Regions from separate parts of the Roseibium sp. SCP15 genome, predicted to be linked through region 4. Evidence: riboswitches for the same ligand, from Rfam matches in the RefSeq annotation. Region 4 holds a riboswitch; each other region holds the start of a gene.

Region 1 (7,810 bases), on a different contig from region 4:
GCTTCCGGGCAAAATGGACACCGATCGCTTGAAGGGCGGATTTGAACGCTCCGCACAGCAATCCGGAAAGAGCGTCGAGGCTGTCCGCGCGGCGCAAGCCGCCGAGATTCCGGCCCAGCGTTTCGGCAACGCCGAAGAATTTGGCCAGACCTGTGCATTTCTTTGCTCGCGGCATGCCGGATATATCACCGGTCAGAACCTGCTCATGGATGGCGGCCTCTACCCCGCAGCATTCTGATTTCATCACCTATCTGAAAATGCAAAAAGGCCGGGGCAACGCCCCGGCCTTTTTTTAACCCTCTGAAATGTAATCAGAACTTGTAGCGAAGTGACGCGGAGAAAATGTTCACATTGCTGTCGACGTCCGCTTTGTAGGTGCCAAGAGACGCATTGTAGTCCTGATGTCCCGGACCAATATCAATCTTGGTGGATTCCGGAATGAGATGAGAATACCCGATATCGAATGCCAGGTGGTCATTGAGCGCGTAGCTTGCGCCAGCTGAAAGCCACCAGCGATTGTTGTCCGGGAGGCGGGTTGAACGGATGTCCTCATCAATCGGCGAGATTTCGTAAGCAAGACCGGCGCGAAGGGTCAGCTGTTCATTGAAATCATATTCGCCGCCAAGCGAGAAAAACCAACCATCTTCATAGTTGAAGTGAAGCGTTGTTATCGTCGCTCCATTTGAATCCAGCTCTGCCCGAGGAGACTTAAGCCGGCTCCAATTGGTCCACTCGACCGTACCCAACACACGAATCTTGTCCGTGATGCTTTGCTTTGCCGAGATATTCACCATATCCGGCGTCATCATTCCAAGGCCGATAGCGTAGGTTCCAGCAGCTATGCCACTGGTTGGAACACCGCTTGGCAGGATCAGGTCTCCGTCAAGGTTGTGTCCTATCGCAGACCGGTAACCAACACCGATTTCAGTGCCTTTCCAGGGTTTGATGGTAATGCCTGCAGTCGCACCGAACGAAATATCGTCGCCCTTGATTTCGTTTGTTCTCGCCCCTCCGGAAAACGGATCAGCGGTTTTCAGGCTGACATCAATATACTGACCTTGAACGCCTGCCGCGATGGCGATCATATCATTGACTTGATAGGTTACGGTTGGATTCACATTCAAAGAAAAGACTTTTGAAGTGCGTGAATAGTATTGCCCTGCCCAGCTAAAGTCCGGCTTGGTTGTCAATCCAAATGGAGCGTTGATACCCAAACCGAACACAAGCTGGTCATTCAACCGATACGCCGCATAGGAAGCCGGTATCCAGGCATCACTGGCAATATCGCCACTTCCCGCGGTCGAACCGGGTATCGTGAATCCATTGCCTGAGAATGTTCCGTCGATGTCGGAGTAAGGCAGGATTATCGAATTGTGCGCTTCCACCGTCAGGCCTTCTCCTGCGCCCATCAGAGAAGCCGGGTTCCAGAACATCGAGGAAATTGAGTCGCTCGTTGTCCCGTATCCCGCGAAAGACATTCCTTGATAGTAGGCGCTTTGCTCACGAAGCGCGAAGCCGCCTGCATGCGCAGCACTCGCAACCATGGATAGCGCGATTGCCGAAGTCGTTATTAGAAGTGTTTTATTCTTGGCCCAGACCATGCGTTTTCTCCCGTCCCCCTCCCACCGGAGGAATCATGAACTCTGGCAACAGGATTTCCGAAGAACGCCTCCTATTTCAACTCTCTCAAAAACTAAAACTGCTTGATCAATTCATATGCTGCAACGCAAAATATTATGTAAAACTCACGGCTCTTCAGAATTCATCTCGCCAAAACCCAAAAAAACCTCGCGTTCCAGTGCTGTTTGCCACCAACTCGACTCACTCCGACTCATTTGCCCAAAAAATAGGCAGTCGACTCGTGAGTTTCCGTTTACGTAATTAATTCCTGCAACGTTGCGGCTTTGCCACACGTTTCCTAAGGGAATGTGGACATATTGTGAGACAAATCCGGGCGATTCATAGGCATTTCAGACAATCCCGAGAATAAGGCTGTCACTGGATCCAAGGCGCTATATCAATGCTTTAAATTATACTTAAAGACGATTGACCTGCCCAGGCACTGATCTTCCGGAGCTTTGGGTGCCGCTTCGCGGCACCGTCTGCGTACTTGTTGGCAGCGTTTCGGGATTTACGTCAGCGGCGGCTTGTCAGAGACTTGAATAGACCAATCGCGTTGAGCGGATGCCGCGGCGGTCTACACCGCGGCAGGCAAAGTCAGCTGCTGCCGTCACGGGCAGCCATGAAGCGTCGCATGGCAACGTCGCTCCATGGCGCCAAGCGCCGTCTGGCTGCCATGTGGCTTTCATAAATCCGTTTGCTGAGCTGATCGCGCTCGCCCGTTTCGGCCAGTACGATAGCTGCTGTTTCGCGCAACGCACTCAGCACTTCGTCCGGATAAGGTTTGACGGTCACACCATCTTCTTCCTGAAGAAGCTGGAGGCTGCCGGCATTTTGCCAATCGCTCTCCGCCAGGGCTCGTCCGTTTTCTGCCCTGCAGGCTTCCAGCACAATCGCCCGCAGCTCTTCCGGCAAGCTATCAAGCGCAACCTGATTGAAAATCGCTTCGCCGGTCCCGTTCGGTTCGTGGAAACCAGGTGAATAGTAAGATTTGGCAACCTTGTGGAAGCCCATCGCGCGGTCCGACCACGGCCCCAGAAATTCCGTCGCGTCCAGAACACCACTTTGAAGTGCCTGGAACAATTCGCCGGGTGGCAGGCTGACAGGAGTTGCCCCAAGCCGCCGCATGACCTCACCGCCAAGTCCCGGCATACGGATCTTCAGGCCCTTCAGGTCATCAAGGCCATTGATGTCCTTCTTGTACCACCCGCCCATCTGAACGCCGGTGTTCCCCGCCATTACGGGCTTCAGGCCAAAAGGGGCGTAGAGCTCATCCCAGAGAGCCTGGCCGCCCCCCTGTTCGATCCAGGCGATGTGTTCATGCGGCAACAAGCCGAAAGGAATGGCGGTGAAATAGACCGATGCTGGAATTTTGCCCTGCCAGAAAAAGGACGCAGTGTGCGCCATCTGAGCCGTGCCGGCCGCGACCGCGTCGAATACACCGAGTGCAGGCACCAGTTCTCCAGCCGAATAAAGCCGTATCCGGAAACGGCCAGCGGTCATTCTGGCCACCTGATCGACAATCCGCTGTGCTGTGACACCCGGTCCAGGCAGGTTCTTGGGCCAAGATGTCACCATTTTCCACTCGACTGTCGCCTTTTCCTCCGCGATCGCCGGAGCAGCCAGTGCGGCGCCCCCCGCTGCGACTGAGCCCCCAAGTAACGCCCGACGGGTGACGGGATTTTTTGACAGGCAAGACTTGTCTGACATGTCACATGCTCCAGAAGCGGTAAAAATGATGAACAGGGCCGTGGCCGGCACCAATCTCGAGCTGGTCAGCCGCCGAAATGGCAGCATGGATATAGGCCTTGGCCGCTCTCATTGCGCTTTCCAGATCGCTGCCTTTGGCGAGTTCGGCTGCGATTGCCGACGAAAGCGTACATCCGGTACCATGGGTGTTGTTTGTCTGGATGCGCTCTGCATGCAACCAGATGGCATTGCCGGCCGCATCGAAAAACAGATCCGCACTCTCTTCACCGGTTCCATGCCCTCCCTTGAGCAGAACCGACTTGCAACCGAGCCTCAGAAGATCCTCTGCTTGTGAGAGCATCTCCGTTTCATTGGCCGCAACCTCCGTTTCGAGCATCCTGGCGGCTTCATGCAGGTTTGGCGTTATGACATCGGCGAGCGGCACGAGAACGGAAATCAGGCTGGACACGGCACTGTCGGCCAGCAACGGATCACCGGACGCTGCCACCATCACCGGATCCAGCACCACCGGGCCAGTTGTGTGTGCCTCCAGTCCGCCTGCAACCGCCTCGATTATCTCGACGCTGGAGAGCATACCGATCTTGGTGGCATTGACGTTCAGGTCCGAATAGACCGCATCCATCTGGGCACGTACGAAAGCGGGCGGGACATCTTGAATGGCACTCACACCAAGAGTGTTTTGCGCCGTGAGAGCGGTCAGCACACTGGCACCGTAAACACCATTTGCCGAAAACGACTTGAGATCAGCCTGTATTCCGGCCCCGCCGCCGGAATCGGATCCTGCTATGGTCACCGCGATGGCGGTCATGTGTCTCTCCATTTTTGAATGAGAAAAGGAACTCAGGCCGTTTTCAGCCGCATTTCGATATCGTTCGCCGTGATGGAATAAAGGGCATCGAGCAGTTCCGGCACCAGACTTCCCGGCCCTCCGGCACGACTTGCGGCCAGTTCTCCGGCGATATTGAAGACCGACAGCCCGCACGCCGCGGCCAGGGCGGTGTCTGCCTCTACACAGGCAAAGGCAGCAAGCACGGCTCCACCGGCGCACCCTGTCGCCGTTACGCGCGCCATCAGAGGATGACCGTTGCGCAGGCGGAAATCTTCTCCCAGGCTCTCGATCTTGTCCTCAACTCCCGTCACCGCCAGCACGGTGCCAGCTGAAATCACGGCATCGGCTTCGGACCTTTGCGGAAAAAGGGCAACCATTTCCGCTTCGTTCAGGCGCAACAGGTCCGGCTGGAAGGCCATCAGCTCCCTTGCAAACGCGCAACGCACTCCAGACCGGTTCACGAACACCGGGTCGATACTGACAGGGCGCCCTGCTGCCTTCGCCGCCTTGATGGCGACCGGAATGGCTTCCCGACGGCTTTCATCCAGCGTACCGAGATTGATGAGCAGAGCATCCGCGCTTTCGGCGAAACCTGCGACTTCGTCCTTGGCGATGGTCATGGAAGGCACGGCGCCAAGCGCCAGCAAAGTGTTGGCCGTAAAGGTTTGTGCAACGGCATTGGTGATCGCGTGGATGCGCGGTGACTTCTGCCGCACCCTCATCAACAGGTCAAAGACAGTTTCCGGCGAAAGGTTCTGTGTGGAAGCTGCAACGGTCAGGTTCATGCGTCTCCTCCGAGTGGCTCCGGCTGCAAACCGGAAGTTTGATCAGGAGAGAGAGCTGTGAATGCCCTGGCAATCTGCATCTCAAATCCCTCCGCCGGCATCACCCGGATCAGGTTCAAGGAGTTGGCCGTACGCCTCTCAGCCCGATCCAGGATCGCCGGGCACCCCCATGAGATAACAGCACTGCTACCAAGGCGAACCCGTCATTGCAAGACCGTGCGATGGTCGCAGGCTGCATCAACGATTGACTGCGGACAACAGATAGGCGATGTCCTTGGGCACCATTCCGCAACGATTTCATTTCCGGAGCATCGCATGACCCCGTTTTTCGTTATGATCAAATGCCAGTTGGGCAAGACCTATCAGGTTGCCAACGCGATCGCCGACGCGGAAATTGCCTCGGAAGTCTATTCCACCAGTGGCGACTACGACCTTCTGGTGAAGTTCTACGTCGATAACGACGCCGATATCGGCCACTTCGTAAACGAGAAGGTTCACCCGATCGACGGCATTCAGGACACCAAGACGATCATTACCTTTAAGGCTTTCTGATTTTTCGCCTGACGCATTCTCCTGATCTGGAGACAATGGAGGCCATCATGCATTTTTTGAAAATTTCAGCCCTGGTCATGGGCTTGGGCACATTTTCCCTTGCCTCGGCTCCGCCGGCAAGCGCACAAGGCATGCCGCCCGAGCAGATCAAGCAGATACTGGATGTGACCAAGGCAAGCTGGGTTTCCTTTCGTGACTGGGAAGGCCAGCAGCTGATCTACTTCACCCATCTGGAAGCCTGGAAATGCGGGATCGACTATGTCTTTTACGGACTGAATGATGGCCCTCTGGACCAGATGTGGGAACTGGACGCATGCGATCCGGACAACCCCAACGCGGTTCTGAAGGAAAAGCCCTATATCGAACTGCCCGCAGGCTCGACGAATTCCATCAGCGTACAGCTGGTCTTTCCCGACGGCTCCAAGAGCGCCGTCGAGACATTCCACTACAAACCGTAGAAGAACCGCTGGGCTCCTCCCTGGCCTGTCCTAACTGAAGAAGCCGTTACGGATGTTCTCTACGGTCATGATTTCGATGGCGAAGACGCGCGGCGCGCCTTGGTGCGGTCGAGACCGAGCCGGTGTTCGCGGTAGATGACGAACACTCCCGCGGCGATCACGATCAGGGCTCCGATCACCACTTCCGGGACAGGAATTTCGGAAAACACCAGCCAGCCCACCAGGATCGCCCACAGCATGTTGACGTAGTCAAACGGGGCGATGGTGGAAGCGTCGGCAAACCGGTAGCTCTGTGTCAGAAGGATCTGGCCGACACCACCTGCAAGTCCGATCAGAACCAGCAGGCCTGCCGTTGAGAGATCCGGGACCACCCAGCTGTGTCCCGGAAGGACATATCCGAGCGGCAGGGTAAGCAGCGAAAGCACCGTGGAGGCGCCGGCAAACCAGGTCACGATCGTTGACGTGCGCTCGGTTTCGCACAATTTGCGAACGGTGATCATGGCAAGGGCAGCGAACCCGGCCCCCAACGCCCCCGCCAGTGCGCCGAGTGTTGCAGTGCTGTCCAGCTGGCCCTCACCCAAATGCGGCGACAGAACCACCAGAATGCCCAGGAACCCTACCCCAACGGCGCTCCAGCGATAAATTCTGACCTGTTCGCCAAGCAGAAAGAACGCCAGCACGACCACAATCAGCGGCGTCGCAAAGCCGATGGCCGTCGCGTCCGGTAGCGGCAGCAAATAAAGCGCGGTGAATGAGCAGACCATGGCTGAAAGACCGACGGTCGCCCGTGTCAGGTGTCCCTTTGGGTTGCGGGTCTTGAAGGCCAAACCGAGCTCTCCACGCAGAGCAACCATGAGAAGAACTGGAAACAGACCGAAGAAGTTACGTGCAAACACCAGCTGCCCGATCGGTACGGTCTCCGCGGCGATCTTGAGCGCAGTGGCCATGACGAAGAACGTGATCGTCGAGGCCAGCTTCAAGGAGATGCCGAGAAGTGGAGCCTGACGGGTCATGCCCGAAGGCACGGCGGGACCGGCAAAACGGGATTTGAGGCTGGTGAACGCCATGAATGTCATCCGGGGCCGGCGCAAAAACGTAACTCCCCTGACGCGCCGGTCCGAAGGATCGAGAGGAGCCACTGAAAGACCACCCGTAGCTGAAAATCACAGCTGAACAATGCGAGGTCCATACCGAAATAGGTGTGGAGTTGGGCGGGAATTTGATTGGTTGGAGCCGCCAGTATCATGCCAAGTGCAGAATATTGCAATTGATCGCGGCGCAGTTTTGCCGTTTTTTGCTTGCAATGCACCTCTGCGGGAAAGCATGAGTGAAGACGACAGGGTCCTAAAATCTCTTCACAACTGCCTCAATACCCCTCGGTATTCTCCCTCAAGTGCACTAGCTACTTAATACTTGGAAAACTCCGATTCGAGAGACTGCTTGCAATGTTCCGTTCATATTTTTTAAGCCGCCGCTGGTTCCTTTGGGCCTGGGTGGGTTCTGCGCTGATCCTGGGTGTGACCTGGTTCAAGGTTCAACAGACCGTAAGGATCAACGAATGGTACGGTGTCTTTTACGATCTGATCCAAAAAGCGCTTCAGACGCCCGGTAGTGTAGAAGCAACAGACTACTGGCGAGGCATTCTGGACTTTGCGGAAATCGCCACGGTCCTCATCACCGTTGCCGTTTTGCTGGAATTTTTTATCAAGCATTTCATCTTCCGTTGGCGCACCGCCATGAACAATTATTACATGTCGCACTGGCACGCCGTCCGCCACATCGAGGGTGCTTCCCAGCGTGTTCAGGAAGACACCATGCGTTTCGCTCGGATCATGGAAAGCCTGGGCGTGTCATTC
Region 2 (7,810 bases), on a different contig from region 4:
TCAGGCTGCTATAAAGCAGCCTGGAGAAGCGTTTGCATTGCGGTTCTGGAACGCTGCAACTTGAAAAAAGCTCCGTCACATAGTGCAATCTCTTCTCGTCGACTGTCTTGACGGCTTCATATGCGTGCTCATCGTATCGGCCCCAGTCCCGGATCGCAGCCTCTACATTCACACCGCCATAGGCAGACGTGTCGGTATTCGTTGCCACTTCCACCAGAAGGTAAAGCCTTCCAGCTGAGTTTTCGCCGGAATTGTCGACCAACTGGATGATTGCTTCAGTCGCCTTGCGCTGCCAGTGGTCCAGCATTGCCTTCTTCAGAGCAGGGACGTCCTTGAAGTGCCAGTAGAACGATCCCTTGCTGACCTTCAGGTCGCGGGCAATTGCCTCGGCACGGATCGCCTGCGGCCCGCCCTTGGCCAGCGCCCTGAAAGCCGCCTGGATCCAGTCGATGGCCGATAATGGTGTCTTTTGGTCCTGCATTATGTTGCGACCATACGGTGGCGTATTGACAAGCGCAAGCAAGTCAACATACGGTACCGTATGGTTGTCGTCGGAGGTTCAAGTGGTCACGTCAGTTGCAAGTGTTCTTTTTCTTGTTTTGGCCGGGATTTCGGCTTTGCATCTCTATTGGGGCTTTGGAGGACTTTGGCCGGCGCGGGACGAAGCATCCCTTGTGCGTATGGTGGTCGGGGCAAAGGGCATGAGGCAAATGCCCGGTAGAACATTGACCGTTCTGGTTGCTGGGCTGATTGCGATTGCGGCGATCTTGCCGCTTTTGTCTGCAGGCATTCTGAACAATCCAGTCGCGACTGTTCTGCCGTCCGGGCTGCTTCCAACAATTCTGAGTTTGTCGCTTGCAGGAATTGGACTGATTTTTTTAGGAAGAGGTATCTTGAGCTATACGCCGTACTTCTCTCGCATGCAGGCTGAAGAGCCGTTCAAGACGCTCGACAAACGGTACTACGCGCCGCTGTGCCTGGCTTTAGGCGCAGGTTTCATGGTCCTGGTATTTTCCTAAGGGAGCCGATCTGATTCTGCGAGGCGGTTCGCACACGCGCGTCAAACCGTTCTGACCGTAAGACGAGTTTCAACCGAGATAATCGCGAAGGGCAGGGGGCGGGTTCTCGAAGAGCTCGGATGTGGGCACAGGCGGATGTGCGATACCATCCGCCACCAACACCGTCCGATCCGCGATCCGGCGGGCGTCTTCGGGCGCATGGCTGACCATCAAAAGCGTCGTGCCGGTTTCAACAGCAAGGGCTGAAACCAGATCCAGCATTTCAGTTTTCAGGGCAGGACCCAGGGCGGCGAAAGGTTCGTCCAGCAACAACAAGTCCCGTTTCTGCACCAGAACGCGGGCAAGCGCCGCACGGCTTTGCTGCCCGCCGGAGAGCTCTGAGGGCCTGCGTGTTCCCATGCCGGTCAGGCCGACGCGCGCCAGGGCAGCCTGCACCTGGCTTCGCTCGTCCACAGACAGTTTCCCGCTGGGCCGCAGTCCAAGGGCGACATTCTGTTCTGCGGTCAGATGAGGGAAGAGATTACCGTCCTGAAAAAGCATGGCAATCGGACGCTTGCCCGGAGAAAGGGTGGTGATGTTCGTCCGCCGCCAGAAAATATCACCGCGAACGAGATCACGGAAACCTGCAACTGCTTCCAGAAGTGTCGATTTGCCTGCCCCCGATGGGCCAATGATCGCGACACGGTTCCCGGCCTTTATCGCCATGTTTGCTTTCAGGGTGAAACCGCCGTTGGTGATACTGCATTCGTCAAGCTTCAGCATGCCAGCGTCCTCCGCGGTCCAGGAGCCAGAAAACGGTCATGGACAAAACCAGCAGTAGCAACGCCCCACCTGCAGCCGCCTGCATCTGGTAGGCCCCCATCAGGCGATAGATCTGCAGCGGCAAGGTTGCTGTCTCCGCATTGGCAAAAAAGGTGATAACGCCGAGGTCGCCCATCGAAAGAGCCGCTGCGAGCCCGGCGGCAAATCCGATTTGAGGGCGCATACGGGGGATTAGGATCCGGGCAAAGAACATTCTGCCCTCCATGTTCAGAGAAAGAGCGAGCCGACCATGACGCTGGACGGCATCGCGCGCGGCCGGAACAAGGATGCGAAGCGCGAAGGGCAGTGCCATCACTGCATTCACAAGAGCGGTAACCGGCAATGCAAGCGAGGTCGGATCAACCAGCGGCCGAAGCACGATGAACAATCCCGTGCCGATAACCAGGGGCGAGGCCGCAAGCCCAAGAATGCCGCTGATATCAACCCATCCGTATCGCCCGGTGGCGATGGTCGCTGCCATGGGCAGCGCCATCAGCAAAAGGACCGCGGTGCTCATTGTCGCGACTGCAAGCGAGGTCATGGCCGCCTGGACGACGACCAACGGCAATGAGACAAGTCCAGTGAGCCCAGAGATCACCACCGATACCAACGGCAGGAGTAGAAAAATTGCAGCAAGCGCAATCCAGAGTGTGTCGGCAATTGGCTTCCCGCCGTCCCAGCGGCGAACGGCACGGTCAAGGCCGGCGCCAAAGCCGTCACCTCGAGAGAGTTTGAGCGCGGCATAGGCGGCGGCAGTCGTCAGGACGAGTTGCAAGGCTGACAGCATCGCGGCCCGGCTCAGATCAAAGTCATAGGTGAATGCCTGATAGATCGCGAGTTCGATCGTCGTGGCCCGGGGGCCGCCACCCAGGGTGAGTGCAACTGCAAAGCTGGTCAGACAGATAGCGAAAATCACGGCCAGAACGCCAGGCAGGATCCTCGCCAGCATTGGCAGCTCGATGAGCCTGAACATTGAACTGCCATGACACCCCAGTTGCGCAGCCAGTCGAAACCGTTCCGAGGGAATTTCCTGCCACCCCTGAAGGATCAGTCGCGTGGCCAAAGGCAGGTTGAAAAAGACATGAGCCAGGACAACACCGTGCAATCCGTAAATGCGGATCGGTGGCAGTCCGAAGAAGCCCAATGCGTCAGAAATCCATCCTGCGCGCCCGAAAACCTGGAGCAGACCGATAATGGCTACGATAACGGGAAGGATGAAGGGGGCACCCAGCAGTGCGATCAGCACACTTCTGCCGGGGAACCGCCGTCTCGCCAGCGCGCGGGCAACAGGGATCGCCAGTCCGGCACTGATCAGGGCGGACAACACCGCCTGCGTAAGCGTGAAGCGCAGCGCTGCCCAGTCAGCCGGGCCAAATCCTTGCCCGGCTTCCGCACGCAGCGCGATTGCTGCCAAGGTGCCCAGGATCAGCGCGGCGACAACAGCCGCCGCCGCGATCCCCGGGAACGGATTTACTGGCTGAGCGCGCCCAGCCATTCCGCCAACGCTTCCTTCCGCATCTTGGCGGCTTCATCAGCTCCGAGGAGCAGGGACTTTTCCGGAGTGTGCAGCGTTTCGAAGCCCTTTGGCAGTCCACCCTCCGGAGTGATCGCAGGATACATCCAGTTCGTGGTCGGAATGATCGACTGGAACGTGTCGGAAGTCATGAACTCCAGGAACTGGTCGGCGAGCTCCGGTTGGTCGGTGCCTGCCAATTTTGCAGCAACTTCGACCTGCATGTAGTGACCTTCGTCAAAGGCGGCGGCAGCCTTGCTGGCATCGTCTTCGGCAATCAGGTGGTAGGCGGGGGAAGTGGTGTAGCTGAGCACCATGTCCGCTTCACCTTCGAGAAAAAGTCCGTAAGCCTCTGACCAGCCTTTGGTGACCGTGACGATATTGTCCGACAGACCTTCCCAGATTTCCGGAGCCTCGTCGCCATAAACTGACTTGACCCACAGCAGCAGGCCAAGCCCCGGAGTTGAAGAGCGCGGGTCCTGAATGAGGATCTTGGTGTCGCTTGCTGCCAGATCGCGGAAATTGCCGGGAACAGCAGCGTCCTTGTTATGAACGAAAGCGAAATAGCCCCAGTCGTAAGGCACGAAGGTTTCGTCGTTCCATTCGATCGGCAGTGAAAACTCCGCATTGATGGAATGAGGCGCGAAGAGACCGGTTTGCTTGGTGGCGGCAATCAGATTGGTGTCCAGGCCAAGCACGATGTCTGCGTCTGAGTTTTCACCCTCCAGCCGGATGCGGGACAGAAGGGCAGCGCCGTCCTCGACGCCGACAAGGTTCAGCTCGCAATTGCAGACGGCTTCAAAGGCTTCCTTGACCTGTGGGCCCGGCCCCCAGTCGGAAACGAAGCTGTCATAGGTGTAGACGGTCAGCTGGGGTTTATCGGCGGCAACAGCCGATGTTGCGCACAAAAGTCCCGCAGCAAAGAGCAGATGTTTCATATCATCCTCCATTGCGGCGAGAGGGCAAGGATGGATGAAACCGCTACCTTTCCCTCCGCCGGTTCTAGCCGGTTCAGGTTCAACGGGTTTGCCAGAATGGCATCTCAGCGCGAAAACCTCACGCACCCCGAGGTAAGGCCGTGATTATCTGGAAATGAGAACGAGTACAACAGGTTTGATTAGCTCTAATCGGCAATTACTCAGGCGCACGAACAAAAGAGTCCTCAAGGGTTGCGCAGTGGCAAGATTTGAGGCTCACTGCTATCTAGCGTTGAATAAGTTGCATTTGTTCAATAATGAGAAGCGCCGAGAGAGCATATGAAGAGTGGATTATCCAGAAGCCGATTTCTTCTGATCGCTTCAATTCTGCTGAGCCTTTCTTACACCAGTTACATCTTTGATGTTCCGCACCATGCTGCGGGAAATGTATTCTTTTTCGAAAACACCACACGTAAACAAATTCCGGTAATCGCTCAAGGCACTCGCCATGAACAATCAGGAGTCACACCAGTAGACTTTGGTTTTTCTTTGGAGGGCTGGGTATCAGAGCCGACAATGACGGGGTTTTCTGCAGGCCGGTACGATTCATTGATCAAAGAAAACAATTTGCTGCGCGAGTGGGTTGAAGCAATTTCGGTTGGCTTTCTGTCAGTCACCGCATGTCTGATAATTATGTTTGTTTCTGGTGTTCGAATTTCATGGTGATTGCAGTTCGGTAAATACGGAGTGCTAGCCACTTTGCACGGGCATGTTTTTGTTCACTGGTATCGCAGAGGCTCAGATTTCTAGCGAAGACATGTAAGTGGAACTGCCTGAAAACTGCCTAGTGCGCCTATCTTCGAGTTCTGGACTTCCTAGTCGCCGAAGTCGCCTTCTGTTTCCCAAGTCAAGGCGAGCTAAACAGATGGCGACAAACACAAAAAGGGCGACCCGAGGGCCGCCCTTTCCATAAAGCTTGTGAGCTTTGGGCTTCTTAGAAGCCCATGCCGCCCATGCCGCCCATGTCGCCGCCCGGCATTGCCGGTGCTGCGTCTTTCTTCGGCAGCTCGGCAACCATGGCTTCGGTGGTGATCAAGAGACCGGCGACGGAAGCTGCGTCTTGCAGAGCAGTACGAACAACCTTGGTCGGGTCGATGATGCCAGCTTCGATCATGTTGACGAATTCTTCGGTCTGAGCGTTGAAGCCGAAGGTGTCGTCGTCGTTTTCCTGGATCTTGCCGACAACGATGGAGCCTTCGACACCAGCGTTTTCAACAATCTGACGGATCGGAGCTTCCAGAGCGCGCAGGACGATCTTGATGCCGGCTTCAATGTCGGAGTTGTCGGAAGACAGAGCAGAGACAGCTTTCTTCGCACGCAGCAGAGCAGTGCCGCCACCCGATACGATGCCTTCTTCAACAGCAGCGCGGGTTGCGTTCAGAGCATCGTCAACGCGATCTTTTTTCTCTTTCACTTCGATTTCGGTTGCACCGCCAACGCGGATAACTGCAACACCGCCAGCAAGCTTGGCCAGGCGCTCCTGGAGCTTCTCACGGTCGTAATCGGAAGTGGTTTCTTCGATCTGCGCCTTGATCTGACCAACGCGGCCGTCGATGTCTTCCTTGGAACCGGCACCGTCAACGATGGTGGTGGTTTCCTTGGTGATCGCGACTTTCTCGGCAGTGCCGAGCATGTCGAGGGTCACGTTTTCCAGCTTGATGCCGAGGTCTTCGGAGATCACGGTGCCACCGGTCAGGATAGCGATGTCTTCGAGCATTGCCTTACGACGATCGCCGAAGCCCGGAGCCTTGACAGCAGCAATTTTCAGGCCGCCGCGCAGCTTGTTGACAACGAGAGTTGCCAGTGCTTCGCCTTCAACATCTTCAGCGATGATGAGCAGCGGGCGGGAAGACTGAACAACAGCTTCCAGGATCGGCAGCATGGCCTGCAGGTTGGAGAGTTTCTTCTCGTGCAGCAGGATGTACGGCTTTTCCAGGTCAGCCAGCATCTTGTCAGCGTTGGTGACGAAGTAAGGAGACAGGTAGCCGCGGTCGAACTGCATGCCTTCGACGACTTCCAGCTCGGTTTCCAGAGACTTGGCTTCTTCGACGGTGATGACGCCTTCGTTGCCAACTTTCTGCATTGCTTCGGCAATGTCCTGGCCAACCTGCACGTCGCCGTTGGCGGAGATGGTGCCGACCTGTGCAACTTCTTCAGAAGTGGTGATGGTCTTGGAAGCAGCTTCCAGAGACTTGACAGCTTCAGCAGCAGCAAGATCAACGCCGCGCTTCAGGTCCATCGGGTTCATGCCGGCAGCAACAGCCTTGGCGCCTTCCTTGACGATAGCCTGAGCCAGAACGGTAGCAGTGGTGGTGCCGTCGCCAGCGATGTCGTTGGTCTTGGAAGCCACTTCACGCACCATCTGTGCGCCCATGTTTTCGAACTTGTCTTCCAGTTCGATTTCCTTGGCAACGGAAACACCGTCTTTGGTGATGCGCGGTGCGCCGAAAGCCTTGTCGAGAACAACGTTACGGCCTTTCGGGCCGAGGGTTACCTTGACGGCATTTGCGAGGGTGTCCACGCCTTTGAGCATGCGCTCACGGGCGTCGGAGGAGAATTTTACTTCTTTAGCAGACATGTAGTCGTCTCACTTAAATTGGAATGATATTGAGATCAGAAGCGGTTCGCTGTGATTAAGCGATCACGCCCATGATGTCGGATTCCTTCATGATCAGGAGGTCTTCACCGTCGATTTTGACTTCGGTGCCGGACCACTTGCCGAACAGGACGCGGTCGCCTGCCTTAACGTCGAGAGCTACGATCTCGCCGTTGTCTTTGCGAGCGCCGGTGCCGACAGCGATGATCTCGCCTTCCTGCGGCTTTTCCTTCGCGGTGTCCGGAATGATGATGCCACCGGCGGTCTTCTCTTCAGAGCCGACGCGGCGAACTACGACACGGTCGTGCAGTGGACGAAATGCCATAAGACTGTTTCCTCTCATGAGCGCGCCCCACGCAATTGGCAGCGCGCGAGACATGATAAATGGGTTGACTTGCACGGGAGGGATCCCTCCCGCAGCTTCTTAGCACTCCACAAAGGCGAGTGCTAACAGCGCCATCGATTTATGTAGCCAGGCTCTGGTTGTCAATGCTTTATGAGGAGAATTTAATGTCTGCGGGCACCAGCCTGCATGAGCTTGGTAAATGCGGCGATGTTAGGGCGAATTTAACCGGTTTTCGCTCTCAGGGCCGCAAGGCAGGATCCGACCTCGGCCAGCTGATCTGCCGACGGGGATTCTGGCCGGTGAACCAGATAGCACGGCAGCGGATAGATGTCTTTCCCGATCAGTCGCAATTGACCGCTTGCCAGGTAGTCTTCCAGAAGCAAAAGCGGAAAGAGGCCGCGCCCTCCGCGCTTCAGCAGATAGCGAAGGCCCATCAGGCAATTGCCCAGGAAAAGATTCTGCTTGAAAGAGGGATCAATCACAGCATCGACATGACGCTGATACTGTTTCCCGAGGTCCAGATTGATGAAAGGCGGTTCGCCGGACAAAGCCTCGTTG
Region 3 (7,810 bases), on a different contig from region 4:
AAGCCTGGCTTTATCGGTCATCTGGGCATGGAACTCGGCAATAGCGGCGTCAACATTGCGACCTTCAACCTGGGTCGTATCGCTCCTGGGGACGATGCCATCTGCCTTGTCGAGGTGGATGGTGTGGTGCCAGGGGAAGTCATGGCGCGGCTTGAGGCGGTGTCACACGTCAAACAGGTGAAATCGCTGACCTTTTGAGCGGGATAAGGCGCCCTTCGGGGCGCCTGTCCCATCCGTCATCGCTCATCAGGCCGGCCGGGCGCCCTTGCGTTGCAGGAGGCGTCCGTCGAGAACGACGAGGCCGACCAGCAGAATGGCAAACCCACCAAGCTGCAACGGGCTGAGATTTTCTCCCAGCAAAAGCCAGCCGAAGAAGAGCGCACTCGCGGGAACAATCAGGGTGACCAGCGAGGCATTAGTTGCTCCTGCTTCTCCAAGCAGCTGAAAATAGATGAGATACGCGATCGCGGTCGCAAGAATGCCGAGCGCGAGAACATTCATCCAGGCGGTCAGGCTCGGATCCGCGAGCGACCAGTCACCCATCGACAAAAGCGCAATCGGCAGCATGAGAAGGCTTGAGCCCATGAGTTGGCCAGTGGCGGCCACCTGAGACGGCAAGGACTTGAACCTTCGGGCATACGTCGCCGCGCAGGCATAGGACACTGCCGCTCCGAGGCAGCTGAGCTGAGCCCAGACGGGATCGCTGGCGACACCCGAGAGACTGCTGGACAGCATCACGGTCACCCCGGCGACACCGAGCAGAACGCCGGCGATCCGATTTGCGTGGAGCGCCTCCTGCCGGGTCAGAAGACCGGCCACAATGACGGTGAAGATCGGCGTCGTCGCGTTGAGAATGGAGGCCAGTCCGGCGCCTATTACGGTCTGTCCCAGAAACAGCAGTGAAAACGGCACGGCGTTGTTGAGAAGACCCATAATGAGAAAGGGGCCGGCCAGGCTCAGGGTGAGTTTGCCGAGAAGGCGCTGATGGTGAAGCACCAGAAGGAGAACCGCACAGGCGCTTGAAACGCGCAGGAATACCAGCACAAAGGGAGGAATTTCCGCCACTGCCACCTTGGCGAACAGGAAGGCTCCTCCCCAGATTGCGCCGAGGACAATCAGCATGATCCAGTTTCTCAGCGACATTGATCCAACTCTCATCGTTACGCAGTAAGGGTCGACTAGCACGCCAGAAATGATGGAGACACCCGAAAACCGATCACAGGAGCTGTTTCAGGAAACTGCTGGTTCGAACCGGAAATTAGGAGTAATGGATTTAGAGCCGTGTCCGGCTGTCCGGAAAGAAAGCCCCCATGTCTGAAACTGGTCAATCCGCACAAAGCAGATCCCTGACTGCACGTCTCCTTCCGTTGCTGATCACAGCAGCCTGCCTGCTTGGGGCCAATGGTCTTGCCATGACCATGATCGCAGTTCGGGCCAGAGCGGAAGGATTGCCGGATGCAAGCATCGGTCTGCTTGGCTCTCTCTATTTTGCAGGTCTGATTGCCGGGGTTGTTTTGACGCCTCATCTGATCGCAAGAGCCGGTCATATCCGGGTGTTTGCCGCGCTCGCCTCGATCAGTGCGATTGCCATCATAGCGATTGCCTTCACACCGGCGGGCTGGCCCTGGATGCTGGCAAGATTTGTGAGCGGGGTCGGATCCTGCGGCACGGTGATGGTTCTGGAAAGCTGGCTGAACTCGATTGCGTCAAACACGTCGCGCGGCCGCATTCTGTCCGTGTACCGGATCGTGGATCTGGCAGCCGTCATGGGCGGGCAGTTCATATTGCCGGCATTCGGAGCCTCCGGGTCGGACATCCTCATGGTGCTTGCCGTCCTGTTCTGCTTCGCGGTTGTACCGATTTCCCTGGCCCGCGAGGGCAATCCTTCCATACCCCAGGCGAAGGTCATCAACCCGATGATGCTTTGGCGGGTTTCACCGGTGGCCATGGTCGGTATTTTCACCATCGGGCTTACCAACGGTGCATTCCGTATGGTCGGACCCATCTATGCCGAATCCATCGGGCTGGGTTTGGAAACAGTGGCGGCCTTCATCGCGATCTGGGTGCTTGCAGGTGCGATTTTTCAGTATCCGGCGGGTTGGATTTCCGACAGGCTGGACCGCCGCCTTGTTCTGATCGGCTTTACCGTAGGAGCAGGGTTGGCGTGTCTCTACATTGCCCGGTCGATGACCGAGTCTGAATTGTTTCTCGGTGTCTTCCTGTTTGGTGGTTTTGCCCTGCCGCTTTATTCACTCTCGGCTGCGCATGCCAACGATCATGCCGAACCCGGACAATTCATCGATGTTGCTGCCGGGTTGATGCTGGCATTTGGGAGCGGCGCAATGATCGGCCCGTTCATCGCGTCTTTGCTGATGGGGATTTTCGGACCTGCCGCCTTTTTCGTCTATACCGCAACCCTTCATCTGGCGCTGGTCCTGTTCATCATCGTGCGCATGTCACGCCGTGAGGCCGTTCCGGCCGATCAGCGGCGCCGATTTGTCTGGCTTCTGCGCACGTCGCCGATGATTTATCGGCTGGCGCGTGGTGAAAAGACAGGTGATGACGGACCGTCGCCCAAATAACGCCCAATACAGAAGTATAAAGCTCCTTAAAAAAGTGCGTTAAGGGGGCATTAATTCCCCGCGGAGACTCGCATGCACAGGGAAACCTGTCTATAGTCCGCGCCGTTTGCCCCGGTCTGGTTGCCGGGGCTTGTCGTGTTAGCACTCAGGGCCAGCCCGGAGAGTGCGGGAAAGCTGCTTTCAGGAGAGCAAAGACTAAATGGCGAATGTGGTAGTTGTCGGTTCGCAATGGGGGGACGAGGGCAAAGGCAAGATTGTCGACTGGTTGTCGGAACAAGCCGATGTCATCGTGAGGTTCCAGGGCGGACACAACGCTGGACATACGCTGGTAATTGACGGCATCAGCTATAAGCTTTCTCTCCTGCCGTCAGGCGTTGCGCGTGAGGGCAAGTTGTCTGTTATCGGCAACGGTGTTGTTTTGGACCCGCACGCGCTGGCCGAAGAGGTTGAGCGTCTTGGAAACCAGGGTGTGGTTGTTACGCCTGAAACCCTGCGCGTCGCGGAAAATGCCACACTTATCCTTTCCCTGCACCGCGAGCTGGATGCCCTGCGCGAAAACTCCAATACGGGTACGCGCATCGGAACCACCAAGCGCGGAATCGGCCCTGCTTACGAAGACAAGGTCGGCCGGCGTGCCATCCGTCTGATGGACCTGAAGAACCTGACCACTCTGCCGGCGAAGATCGACCGATTGCTAACGCATCACAACGCGTTGCGCCGTGGTCTGGGGCAGGAAGAGATCTCGGCACAGGCGATCTATGACGAGCTCGCAAGCGTCGCCGACAAAGTTCTGCCGTACATGGACAAGGTCTGGTACCTCCTGGACGACATGCGCCGTCAAGGCAAGCGGATCCTCTTTGAGGGTGCCCAGGGCGCCCTTCTGGACATTGACCATGGTACCTATCCGTTCGTGACGTCTTCCAATACGGTTGCAGGTCAGGCCGCAACGGGCTGTGGTCTTGGCCCGGGTTCCGTCGACTACGTTCTGGGTATCACCAAGGCCTACACCACCCGCGTTGGTGAAGGACCGTTCCCGACCGAGCAGGAAAACGAGGTCGGTGAATTCCTGGGAACGCGCGGTCATGAATTCGGAACCGTGACAGGGCGCCGCCGCCGCTGTGGCTGGTTCGATGCTGTTCTGGTTCGCCAGACAGTCTGCACGTCCGGCATCAATGGCATTGCGCTGACGAAGCTTGACGTTCTGGACGGACTGGACGAAATCAAGATCTGCATCGGTTATGAGCTGGACGGCGAACGGATTGATTACCTGCCGGCATCTCAGGGTGCGCAAGAGCGTGTCGTTCCGATTTATGAGTCGCTGCCGGGCTGGAAGGAATCCACCGAAGGTGCTCGCACCTGGGCGGATCTTCCGGCGCAGGCGATCAAGTATGTGCGGCACGTTGAAGAATTGATCGGTGCACCGGTTGCGTTGTTGTCGACCAGCCCGGAGCGGGACGACACAATTCTTGTGCAGAATCCTTTCCAGGATTGAGATCTGCCGCTTAAAAGGCTCAAATCGTGAAATAGCTGGGCGCATTGCGAATCAAAATGCGTCCGGCATGGATTCGGAATCACACATTTGCGTGTGAATTGAAGAATCCGTGTTAGGAAAACACTACTGTTAGGGTCGGTGTCGGCCAAGCATTTTTGAAGAATTGGCATTGACCTGAAAAAACTTGCTATAAGCTTGAGAACGTTTTGAAATCTTGGGCCAGCAAATGAGATCCTAGCAGTTGGCCGGTAGGCAGGAAGATGGCTGATTACTATTCTATTCTGAAGAAAACGATCGCGTCCTTGCCCGAAAGCAACGGTGCTGCCCGCAGAAGCGTGTACAGCCGGGCACGAAACGCCATTGTTAATCAGCTCAAAGCCTATGAGCCGCCGCTGTCGCCCTCGGAGATCACGGCGGAACAGCTGCGGTTGGAAGAGGCAATCAGAAAAGTCGAGGCAGAGGCAGCGCGGGAAAGCCTTGGCTTAAGTCCTGCTGCGCCAGCCGTGGAAACACCGGCTCCGCATCCTTCTGAGACTGAGGCCACTGAAACCGAGCCAGAGGAACAGCCGGAAGAGCCTCAGGAAGAACCTGTCCAGGCTCAGGAAGCTGCTCCCGCCCAGGAAGAAGTCCCCGCAGAAGAGGAAAGTGTACCTTCACCGCTCAAGGAAACGCTTTCAGAGGCAGAAACCCTTGGAACAGCTGCGAATATGGCTGTTCAGAACGCAAAAGATGCGGTTGAACCGGCGTCCGACAGTGCTCCGGTGGATGATGCGCCGGCGCGGCAGGAGCCCGCCTTCGAGCCGCAGTCCGCCGATGACGATGGGATCTTCGAGCCTGCTCCGGTAACTGATACATCTACCAAGCCCGAAGCTGCTGCTGAATTCGCGACGCCCAAGGCTAGTGAAACGCCGATTGAAAAGCCTGCGCGGTCCAAACGTCAAAGGCCGAGCGCGTCTGATGCGCTGCGGGAAAAATCTTCTTCTAACAAAACGCTGCCGATTGCCATCGCTGCCGTGATTGCGCTTCTGGTTGTTGGTGGTGGGGCCTATTTCTTCTTGTCGTCAGACGATCAACAAGCCGTTGTTCAGCCGCAGACGCAATCGGAACCAGAAGAAACAGCAATAGCCTCGACAACTCCTCCGGCTGCAGATGAAACTCCGGCCGAAACGAGTGAGACGGCTGACGATCCAGCGAAAAACACCGATCGGCTGCTGGATGACGATGATCTGATTGCACCCGATGCACGCACAGTAACGACCACGACAATCAATCCGCAGGCTCAGCAGCCCGAGCCATCTCAGTCCGAGCCAACTCAGCCTTCGATTGTTTCAGGTGCCGACACTGGATCAGACGCCGCAACACCTGACGCAGGAGTTGAAGCGCCGTCGGCTGTGCCTGAAGGAAACCTTGCTGCGATCGCGCCGGAAGAAACGTCGCCAGGCACTCCGGCAGCTGATACCGACAGCAGTGTGCAGCGTTCCATCCTTTATGAGGAAGGTGAAGAAGCCGGGGGGGCTGGTACTGCTGCCCAGGGCGCCGTTGTCTGGAGCATCGAGGAAGAGACCAACCTCGACGGCAAATCGCAGGCCGTCCTGAATGCGTCGATCGAAATTCCTGAAAGAGACGTGAAGGTTGATATCCGTATCAAGCCGAACGACGACACGTCTCTGCCTGCAAGCCATCTTGTCGAAATCAAATACGAGTTTCCAGATAGCTTTGCCGCAGGTGACGTTGTGAATGTCCCCGGCCTTGTCATGAAGCCGACAGAGGAGGCGCGCGGAGACGCCCTGATCGGTGCTTCGGTCAAGGTCTCGCCGGGCTTCTTCTGGATCGCGCTTTCCAGTCTGCCGAACGAACAGGAACGCAATCTTGCGCTGCTGCGTGAGCGTGGCTGGATCGATATTCCTATGCTCTATGAAAACGGCAAGCGCGGAATTCTGACCCTTGAAAAGGGAAGTGCGGGTGCGGCCGCAGTCGAACAGGCGATTTCCGCCTGGCAGGCCGGCTAAGTCCAGATCTTCGCTTGTCGCAGGACAGTCCTGCAAAACTCAACTTGCCTTTTTCGTTCAGGCAAGGCATGTTCCGCCTCGGTCCGAGGGGTGTTCCGGTTTCCGGAGCTGAGATGGCGTTGAGCCGAACCCTTAGAACCTGATCCGGGTCATGCCGGCGAAGGGACGGAATCCTTAGCCAATTCCCGGATCTCCATTGTCATTTTCGGCACGTCCGAAGACGGGAGATCCTATGCTTGTTTGCCTTTTGCGGCAGCAGTTCCTGTATTTGCGGTACCTGTCTGCCCATCTGACTGCTCCCACAGCTCCGATTCAGAACGGAGTGATGTGGTGACGGCATTTCTTTCTATTTTGGGCAAGTTCCTGCTTGGCGCGATCTCGGTGCTCGGTGTCTGGGCACTGTTGGTCGCCGTATTGGAGCCGCCATCCTTCATGCTTCCGAGCCCTATCGTGGTCTTGCAAGCGTTTCCTGAGCATGCCGGGTTTCTCCTGCATCATGCCAGTATCACCGCGCTTGAGACCGTGCTGGGATTCGCTCTTGGTGTTTTGAGCGGCGCATTGCTTGCGATCTCCATCTGGCTGTTTCCTCTTGCGGGGCGCTTGGTGATGCCAACCATCCTTGTCACTCAGGCTCTGCCGGTTTTCGCCATTGCGCCGATTCTGGTGCTGTGGATGGGTTTCGGAATGTCTTCCAAGATCGTCATGGCGATCCTGGTGATCTTCTTCACGGTGACCTCCACCGTCTATGACGGCCTGCGACGCCTTGATACCGGTCTGGCGGACCTTGCCCGCCTTTATCGGGTGCCGCGTTATCGCGAGTTGCTTCTGTTCCGGCTGCCGGCGGCCTTGCCCGCATTTGCTTCCGGCCTCCGCGTCGCCGCTGTTTTCGCGCCCATCGGGGCGGTGGTCGGCGAGTGGGCGGGAGCGAAAGGCGGGCTTGCCTTCATCATGCTTCAAGCCAATGCCCGCGGGAACGCCGACCTGCTTTTTGCAGCGGTCATTCTGCTGGCCCTGATGGTGCTGGCGATGCGTTACGCCGTCGAATACTTCACCCGAATTCTTGTTCCCTGGCAGGTCGAAGACTGACCGCCGAACTCTGGAGGATTGAATGAAAAAGACACTCCTGTCCCTGACTGTTGCCGCAGGCCTGCTGGCCAGTGCACCGGCTCAGGCTGCGGAAAAACTGACGGTTCTGTTGGACTGGTTCACCAACCCTGATCATGCTCCCGTCATCACGGCACAGACCATGGGCTTTTTCGAAGCTGAGGGACTGGAAGTTGAACTGATTGAACCTGCCGATCCTGCAATGCCTCCCAAGCTCGTGGCCGCCGGTCAGGGTGATATCGCGATTTCCTATCAACCGACGCTTCACGCCCATATCGAAGAAGGGCTGCCGGTCACGCGGATCGGTACCCTGGTGGAAACGCCGCTCAATTCGCTCATCGTGTTGAAAGACGGACCGATCAAGGAGTTGAAAGATCTCAAGGGCAAGACGGTCGGATTTTCCGTCTCCGGCTTTGAAGATGCGATGCTTGGACAGATGCTGCGCTCGGTCGGTCTGACCATGGATGATGTGGAACTGATCAACGTCAACTTCGCGCTCTCGCCTTCTCTGATGTCCGGTCAGGTGGATGCGGTGATCGGTGCCTATCGCAACTTCGAACTGACCCAGATCGAAATTGAAGGCAAGGAAGGCAAGGCGTTCTACCCGGAAGAAAACGGCGTGC
Region 4 (7,810 bases):
ATCTGCAGGAGTTGGAGCAGAAAGGCCTCAGTAGAGATCTCTGAGTTTTCCCGGTGCACAGGGTGGATAGGCGGAAGCAGAATCGGCTATTCTTGCTTTGGGCTCAACCCAAGCCTTCCCCCTCCAAAGGAGCAGCAGCCGACCTGCAGGGTTTACTCATTCAGAACCACCTGATCGTGTTTTCGCATAAGGAGGGATTGCGGCAATCGCACGAAAACAGGGAGGTCACGAATGAAACTATCGGCTCCACTTTTTCGTCTGAAACAACAGGCTCGCCAGCTGGCGCGAGAAGCAAAGCTGCCACTGCATGTCGCGCTGGATCGGGTTGCTGTTCGTGAAGGCTTTCTTAGTTGGGGGCATTTGTCCTCCATTCAGCCGAAAGCAAAACCCGAAGCGTATGTTCTCAATGCGTTGGAGGATGGAGAAATGCTTCTCCTGGCAGCGCGTCCAGGGCAGGGCAAAACTGTTTTTGGCCTCAGGCTGATTGCAGAAGCGGCAAAAAACAGAACTCAGGCAGTGTTCTTTTCGGTCGAATGTTCCTTGAAAGACATCAAACGGCGATTGCCAGATCAGGCGGACAAAGACTTGCTCCGGCCAGATGGTATTCAGATCGATCTTTCGGAGGATCTTTGTGCAGATCTTATCGTGGATCGGTTGTCGAACGCATCCCGGGGCACAGTTGCCGTGGTCGATTACCTGCAGGTGCTGGATCAACGCCGTACGGCGCCGGAACTTGAACAACAGATCAAGACACTGAAGCACTTCGCAGCCGAACGGGGGATCAGGCTGGTCTTTCTTTCCCAGATCCATCGTTCCTTTGATCCGGAGAGGAAAAGACTACCGGACTTCTCGGATCTGAGATTGCCGAACCCCCTGGATCTGTCGCTGTTCAGCAAAGGGTGCTTTCTGCACGAAGGGCAAATGGCTCTTGTTGCGAACTGAACCGGAATGATCACGCACGAAAGAGTGGGTGACCGGTAAATGTAACCCGTCAACTGGAGTACCAAGGTCAGATGGGGCGGGGCAAGGCCGTCCCATCAAATCTCTCAGGATTTCAAAAACGCCTTGAGTTCCGCATTTTCCTCTTCAAGCTCGCGAATGCGATTTCGCAATGCTGTCAGGTCAGGCGCAAGCTCCGAAAGCGTAAAGCGTTGCGGAATGTGCTGCGGACAATTCCAGTCGAATGCCTCGACTGACAGAACGACAACACGTTCAGGAAGTGCACGGTACCCCTGCAATGCGACTGCCGCGGCGAGATCCGGGTCGTCCTTGATCGGAACCTGTTGGGCTCTCGCCCAGATCTTCAACCGGGTTCGGTTCGGGTAATCCATAAGAATGATCGACACACGGTCATTGTCCGAAAGATTGCCTGAACTGATATATTGCCGGTTTCCGCGAAAATCCCCGTAAGCCAATGTCGTTGCATCAAGGACCTTCAGAAAGCCCACAGGGCCGCCGCGAAATTGTACGTAGGGCCAGCCTGTTTCGGAAACCGTTGCCTGGTAGAAGCCGTCACGAGCCTGAATAAACCTGGCCTCTATCTCCGTCAGATGGTCGCCCGGGTCGACACCCGGGCTATCCAGAGATGCGTAATCGCCACGTGAACCAAGTTCCTCTTGTCGATTGCGAACACTTTGAGTGAAGGCAATTTCCGAAAAGGCGCGGGCCATTTCATTCTCCTTCCGCCTAAAGGCCGAGATCGCTCAAGCCCGGGTGATCTGCCGGACGAGGGCCCTGGGGCCACAGCATTTTTCGGTCTGCTGCGTCAATCGCCAGGTCGTTGATGCTGGCAAAGCGACGCTGCATCAGTCCGTTTGAAGCGAATTCCCAGTTTTCATTGCCGTAGGAACGGTGCCACTGGCCTTCGCTGTCATGCCATTCATACGCGAAGCGGACCGCGATGCGGTTGTCGGCAAATGTCCAGAGTTCCTTGATCAGCCGGTATTCGAACTCCCTCTGCCATTTGCGGGTGAGAAACGCGATCACCTGGTCGCGCCCTACCGGAAATTCGGATCGGTTCCGCCAGACGGTATCGGGCGTATAGGCGAGGGATACCTTTTCCGGGTTGCGGCTGTTCCAGCCGTCTTCTGCGGCGCGTACTTTCTGGCGGGCGGTTTCTTCCGTGAACGGCGGGAGAGGCGGGCGTTGTTCAGTCATTGATTGAGATCCAGTGCGAGGACTTGCGGGGGCGGTGGAAGGGTCATGCTCTCCGCCAAGCTCACCTCGACCGAACTGTTTTGAAACGTGCTCATCACAAGCAGCAAGGCAGTTAGCGCGGCGCCAAACACATAAAAGCTGCGCGGAAAGGCTGGTCTGACGGAAAACATCGTGAACCTCCTGATTGGAACAGAGTAACTGTACTGTTCTGTTCAGCTATGAATCGTATATGTACCGATCAGTTCATATTTTCAAGAGGCAATTTTGTCCTCGGCAAGTTTGTCATGCCAGTGAAGTTAGATAGACGGGTTTGTTTGAAATATGAGGAATAACAGAGTGTTGACTTGGAAAATGCAAAACTGGAGAGAATGCAAACATTCGCTATGTTCAAAAAGACTTGAAAGAGAAGAAGAGAACTATTAGTTACAGATCAGTACAGAAAGAGGTTTCATGCGCCCAAGCAAACGAGACGAACTGGTCCGGAAGGCACTGGTGATTTTTTATCGCGATGGCTTTCACGCCACGGGCATGGATGCACTCGTGGCCGAAACCGGCATCTCGAAGACCACCATGTTCAAACACTTCAGGACCAAGGATGATCTGATCCTGGCTGTATTGCGTTACCGTGATGAAACCTTTCGGAACTGGTTCTTCCGCAAGCTGGATGATGCTGCGCTGCCACCGCGTCAACGCCTTCTGGCGGTTTTTGATATTTTGAAAGAGTGGTTTGCAGAGCCTTCCTTTAAAGGCTGCATGTTTATCAAGGCATCAGCGGAGTTTCAGGATCCGCAACATCCTGTCTATGTTCAGTCGGCCGAGCATAAGAGACTGCTTAAATCGGCTTTTCAGGAAATGGCTGAGGAGGCCGGGGCCACCGATCCGGATTTGCTTGCGCGTCAGCTGCTTCTTTTGAAAGAGGGGGCGATCGTCGCAGCCCACATGGGGTTTGATCCGGACCCGGCGGGAGCCGCAAGGCTGGCAGCTGAGGTTTTGATCGCTGCGCAGCTTGGAAGCTGACACGACGACAGCGCAATTCAGACTACGCCGCACTCCTGTCGGACATTGCAGAACGCATAAAAAAAGCCGGGCCAAATTGCCCGGCTTTTGTATTATGAGATTTCAAATCAACGCGTGACGATGATCTTCGAGCCGACGGAAACATTCTCATAAAGATGAATGATGTCTTCGTTGGCAAGGCGAATGCAGCCGGAAGAAACTTCCGAACCGATCGTCCAGGGTTCGATCGTGCCGTGAATGCGGTACAGGGTAGAACCAATATAGAGCGCGCGGGCTCCCATCGGGTTACGCGGACCACCCGGCATGTAGGCAGGAAGAATACGGCCCTTCCTGCGCTCACGGGCACGCATCTGTGCAGGAGGTGTCCAGCTTGGCCATTCCGCCTTGCGGGTAATGCGATGCGTTCCGGCCCATTGGAAACCGTCCTTGCCGACACCGACGCCGTATTTCATCGCTTTTCCGCCCGGCAGAACGTGGTAGAGGCGACGCTCGGATGTGTTGACCACGATCGTACCCGGCTTGTAGGGGCCGCTGTAGCGAACCTTTTTCCGCTTGATCGGTGACTTGCCACCCGGATGATACTTGGGCGTTACCCAGGTGTTCGTGCTGTGGTCGAAGAAACCGGCCCGCGCGGAAGCATTAGCAGGAAGCAACAGCGCTCCGGCCATAACAGCAATCATTGCATATAAAAAAGTCTTCATCTTTTCCCCCATCAGCGCCCAGCCCACAAATGGCGCGCTTCAAATCGAAGGTTACGTTAGGAGAATGTCCTTGCCGCACTGTTAACAATCATGACCCAAAATGGGCGTGAAAGGAATCTCACGTTGATGTGAGTTCGCTTGAGGTCGATCAAATCTGCTGAAATTGCAACGAAATTATGCTCGATCGGTCTGTTGTCCTGACAAATCTCGTCAAAGATGCTGATATTTATGCCAATGTTCTGGCTGACTGTTGATTTTTGAACCTGTCAGCGGATTTTTTGAAATTCTCTTCAGAAAAATAGGCACGGTAACGTGCATGGGGCCTTTCGAACATACGCGGCCGGAGTGATTCTCGGAATGTGACTGCCGGAGACTGAAGACGCCAGCCCCCGGCAATTGCCTCATTCAGGTGTCCTGTTCGGTGACCGGCATGTAGAGATCACCACCCTCGCGATACTTCATTGCCATTTCAGCCATTCCCGTTTTCTGGGCTTCCGCGCGAATGTCGTGGCTGATCCGCATCGAGCAGAACTTCGGCCCGCACATGGAGCAGAAATGCGCCACCTTGTGAGCTTCTTTCGGCAATGTCTGATCGTGAAAGTCCCGGGCTGTGTCCGGGTCCAGTGACAGGTTGAACTGATCTTCCCAACGGAATTCGAACCGAGCGCGTGAAAGCGCATCATCGCGTGCCTGAGCGCCGGGAAGACCTTTGGCAAGATCAGCCGCGTGTGCCGCGATCTTGTATGTGATCACTCCTGTTTTGACATCATCGCGGTCAGGCAGACCCAGATGTTCCTTGGGAGTGACGTAACAAAGCATGGCGCAACCGAACCAACCGATCATTGCCGCGCCGATGCCGGAGGTAATGTGATCGTAGCCCGGTGCGATGTCCGTGGTGAGCGGTCCAAGCGTATAGAACGGTGCCTCGTGGCAGCACTCCAGCTGCTTGTCCATGTTCTCCTTGATCTTGTGCATGGCGACATGTCCAGGTCCTTCAATCATGACCTGACAGTCTTTGTCCCAGGCGATCCTGGTGAGTTCACCCAGGGTTTCGAGTTCGGCAAACTGCGCTTCGTCATTTGCGTCGGCGATGGAACCTGGGCGAAGGCCGTCGCCGAGACTGAAAGAGACGTCGTAGGCGCGGCAGATGTCGCAGATCTCGGCGAAATGCTCGTAGAGAAAGCTTTCCCTGTGGTGATGCAGGCACCACTTGGCCATGATCGAGCCGCCACGGCTGACAATTCCGGTCACCCGGTTAGCCGTCATCGGCACCATGTGAAGCCGTACGCCTGCGTGGATCGTGAAATAATCGACACCTTGCTCTGCCTGTTCAATGAGCGTGTCACGGAAGATTTCCCAGGTGAGGTCCTCGGCGATACCACCGACTTTTTCAAGCGCTTGGTAGATCGGGACGGTGCCGATCGGAACCGGTGAATTGCGAATGATCCATTCGCGGGTGTTGTGAATGTTTCTTCCCGTTGAAAGGTCCATCACGGTATCCGCACCCCAGCGGATCGCCCACACCATCTTGTCGACTTCTTCCGCCATGGAGGAAGTGACGGCGGACGTGCCCATGTTGGCGTTGACCTTCACCAGAAAATTCCGGCCGATGATCATCGGCTCGCTTTCCGGGTGATTGATGTTTGCCGGAATGATCGCACGACCGGCAGCAACTTCGTCACGCACAAATTCCGGCGTGACCAGATCGGGAATGTGTGCGCCCCAATCGTTTCCGTCCCGTTCGGTCGTCGCCTTGCGTTTCTGATTTTCCCTGATGGCAATGTATTCCATTTCCGGAGTTACGATCCCGGCGCGGGCATAAGCGAGCTGGGTGACCGGGCGGCCGTCCTTTGCGCGCAAGGGACGTGGTGTATCCGGAAACTCTGGCACGAGCCTTTCAGCCGATACGAAGCCGTTATCGGCCGGTTGTATGGTGCGTCCGTCATATTCCTCGACATCACCACGCTGCAAAATCCAGTTACGCCGCGTCCTGGCAAGGCCGGCTGCAATATCGATGGTTGCCTCCGGATCGGTGTAGGGGCCAGACGTGTCGTACACTGTAACCGGTGGTTCTCCGGCCGTCGGGTGCAGGCCGATCTCACGCATTGGAACACGGATGTCCGAATGAAATTGTCCGGAAACGTAAACCTTCCGGGAGGCCGGCAGGCTGCCGGTCGTGATGTCAACTGAGGGAGTGGTCAAGGTTCTCTCCTAGCTTTGTTTGCTCAGAAAGACCCGTCGTCATGCTTTTGCAGGAAAGGGGAGCTGTTGACCATGAAAGGTCGACCGAATAGCGGCCCGCTCTGAATGCTTCCTACGCCAGTATCACCTGGGTCAGGTTCAAAGGGTCGCTTCACTCCGCTTGCGCGATGTCCACCTCTCAGCCCCCTTAGCGGGGCTCCCCTGCAAGGCCGGAGCGTATTGGCTGAAGAACGATTCTGTCAATCACCTGATGCGGCGATCCATGAGTCCAGCCGCGGCAAAAAAACAGGCAGCCGGATGGCTGCCTGCGTGTCTTGCGGAATTTGGCGGATCTCAGCTCAGGTTGAGTTCCTTGAAGAAGTCGTTGCCCTTGTCATCGACCACGATGAAGGCCGGGAAGTCCTCGACCTCGATCCGCCAGACGGCTTCCATGCCGAGTTCCTCGAATTCGACCACTTCGACTTTCTTGATGCAGTCCTGGGCAAGACGGGCGGCCGGGCCGCCGATGGAGCCGAGGTAGAAGCCGCCATGAGCCTGACAGGCTCGGCGGACCTGCGCCGAGCGATTGCCTTTGGCCAGCATGACCATGGAGCCACCGGCCGCCTGGAACTGATCGACATAAGCATCCATTCGCCCTGCCGTTGTCGGCCCGAAGGAGCCGGACGGCATGCCTTCCGGGGTCTTGGCCGGGCCCGCGTAATAAACCGGATGGTCCTTGATGTAGTCGGGCAGGGGCTCTCCGGCCTCCAGCCTGTCGCGCAGCTTGGAGTGCGCAAGGTCGCGCGCCACGATGAGTGGACCGGACAATGACAGACGCGTCTTGATCGGATGTTTGGAGAGCTCTCCAAGGATTTCCGGCATCGGCCGTGTCAGGTCGATTTTCACCACATTGTCGGAAAGGTGATCGTCGGTAACTTCCGGAAGGTACTTTTCCGGATGCATCTCAAGCTGTTCCAGGAAGATACCGTCCTTGGTGATCTTGCCGACGGCTTGGCGGTCAGCGGAACAGGAAACGGCAAGGCCGATCGGCAGCGAGGCTCCGTGGCGTGGCAAGCGAATGACACGCACATCGTGACAGAAGTACTTGCCGCCGAACTGGGCGCCGACGCCGGTTGCCTGTGTCAGTTTGTGTATCTCCTGCTCAAGCTGCGTGTCGCGGAACGCATGACCGAGTTCGGAGCCTTCGGCTGGCAGGTTGTCCAGATAACGTGCGGATGCAAGTTTGGCGGTCTTCAGGTTCAGCTCCGCCGATGTGCCGCCAACCACGATGGCCAGGTGATAAGGCGGGCAGGCCGCCGTGCCGAGGGTCAGGATCTTTTCCTTCAGGAACTCAACCAGCCGGTCATGAGTGAGCAGCGACGGCGTTCCCTGGAAAAGGAAGGTCTTGTTGGCGGAACCACCACCCTTTGCCATGAAAAGAAACTTGTAGGCGTCTTCACCTTCCGCATAGAGCTCGATCTGTGCCGGCATGTTGTTCTTGGTGTTCTTTTCCTCGAACATGGAAAGCGGCGCGAGCTGTGAATACCGAAGGTTCTTCTTGAAATACGCATCGCGGGCACCTTGGCCGAGCGCCGCATCATCCGAACCATCGGTCCAGACACGGCGGCCTTTCTTGCCCATGATGATGGCGGTGCCGGTGTCCTGACACATCGGCAGAACGCCATGCGAGGCGATATTGGCGTTCTTTAGAAGGTCGAACGCGACAAACTTGTCGTTTTCGGTTGCTTCCGGAT

The links. Region 4 has a riboswitch for thiamine pyrophosphate ahead of thiC (phosphomethylpyrimidine synthase ThiC). Riboswitches for the same ligand answer to the same signal wherever they lie in the genome.
Region 1: linked by a shared signal. The riboswitch ahead of ABLO27_RS16225 (hydroxyethylthiazole kinase) and the one ahead of thiC (phosphomethylpyrimidine synthase ThiC) in region 4 are both predicted to bind thiamine pyrophosphate.
Region 2: linked by a shared signal. The riboswitch ahead of thiB (thiamine ABC transporter substrate binding subunit) and the one ahead of thiC (phosphomethylpyrimidine synthase ThiC) in region 4 are both predicted to bind thiamine pyrophosphate.
Region 3: linked by a shared signal. The riboswitch ahead of ABLO27_RS21015 (ABC transporter permease) and the one ahead of thiC (phosphomethylpyrimidine synthase ThiC) in region 4 are both predicted to bind thiamine pyrophosphate.

Annotation. Positions count from the first base shown of each region.
Region 1 is NZ_JBDZYI010000003.1:507,220-515,029, forward strand. It holds gene ABLO27_RS16205 (SDR family oxidoreductase) at 1-238, shown strand, start outside; gene ABLO27_RS16210 (OmpP1/FadL family transporter) at 312-1,601, opposite strand; gene ABLO27_RS16215 (TRAP transporter substrate-binding protein) at 2,218-3,330, opposite strand; gene thiD (bifunctional hydroxymethylpyrimidine kinase/phosphomethylpyrimidine kinase) at 3,332-4,138, opposite strand; gene ABLO27_RS16225 (hydroxyethylthiazole kinase) at 4,171-4,944, opposite strand; TPP riboswitch at 5,013-5,123, opposite strand; gene ABLO27_RS16230 (Lrp/AsnC ligand binding domain-containing protein) at 5,260-5,496, shown strand; gene ABLO27_RS16235 (hypothetical protein) at 5,544-5,954, shown strand; gene ABLO27_RS16240 (DMT family transporter) at 6,020-7,021, opposite strand; gene sbmA (peptide antibiotic transporter SbmA) at 7,400-7,810, shown strand, end outside.
Region 2 is NZ_JBDZYI010000002.1:429,741-437,550, reverse strand. It holds gene ABLO27_RS09405 (TetR/AcrR family transcriptional regulator) at 1-481, opposite strand, end outside; gene ABLO27_RS09400 (DUF3995 domain-containing protein) at 564-1,019, shown strand; gene ABLO27_RS09395 (ATP-binding cassette domain-containing protein) at 1,089-1,781, opposite strand; gene ABLO27_RS09390 (thiamine/thiamine pyrophosphate ABC transporter permease ThiP) at 1,768-3,315, opposite strand; gene thiB (thiamine ABC transporter substrate binding subunit) at 3,291-4,271, opposite strand; TPP riboswitch at 4,304-4,411, opposite strand; gene ABLO27_RS09380 (hypothetical protein) at 4,590-4,976, shown strand; gene groL (chaperonin GroEL) at 5,245-6,888, opposite strand; gene groES (co-chaperone GroES) at 6,944-7,231, opposite strand; gene ABLO27_RS09365 (LysR family transcriptional regulator) at 7,474-7,810, opposite strand, start outside.
Region 3 is NZ_JBDZYI010000004.1:236,563-244,372, forward strand. It holds gene serA (phosphoglycerate dehydrogenase) at 1-198, shown strand, start outside; gene ABLO27_RS20995 (DMT family transporter) at 247-1,143, opposite strand; gene ABLO27_RS21000 (MFS transporter) at 1,311-2,582, shown strand; gene ABLO27_RS21005 (adenylosuccinate synthase) at 2,782-4,074, shown strand; gene ABLO27_RS21010 (hypothetical protein) at 4,335-6,083, shown strand; TPP riboswitch at 6,160-6,266, shown strand; gene ABLO27_RS21015 (ABC transporter permease) at 6,414-7,169, shown strand; gene ABLO27_RS21020 (ABC transporter substrate-binding protein) at 7,192-7,810, shown strand, end outside.
Region 4 is NZ_JBDZYI010000001.1:808,840-816,649, forward strand. It holds gene ABLO27_RS03730 (DUF971 domain-containing protein) at 1-44, shown strand, start outside; gene ABLO27_RS03735 (DNA helicase) at 232-942, shown strand; gene ABLO27_RS03740 (pyridoxamine 5'-phosphate oxidase family protein) at 1,047-1,670, opposite strand; gene ABLO27_RS03745 (nuclear transport factor 2 family protein) at 1,687-2,157, opposite strand; gene ABLO27_RS03750 (TetR/AcrR family transcriptional regulator) at 2,608-3,174, shown strand; gene ABLO27_RS03755 (L,D-transpeptidase) at 3,282-3,875, opposite strand; gene thiC (phosphomethylpyrimidine synthase ThiC) at 4,281-6,077, opposite strand; TPP riboswitch at 6,170-6,290, opposite strand; gene ABLO27_RS03765 (fumarate hydratase) at 6,411-7,810, opposite strand, start outside.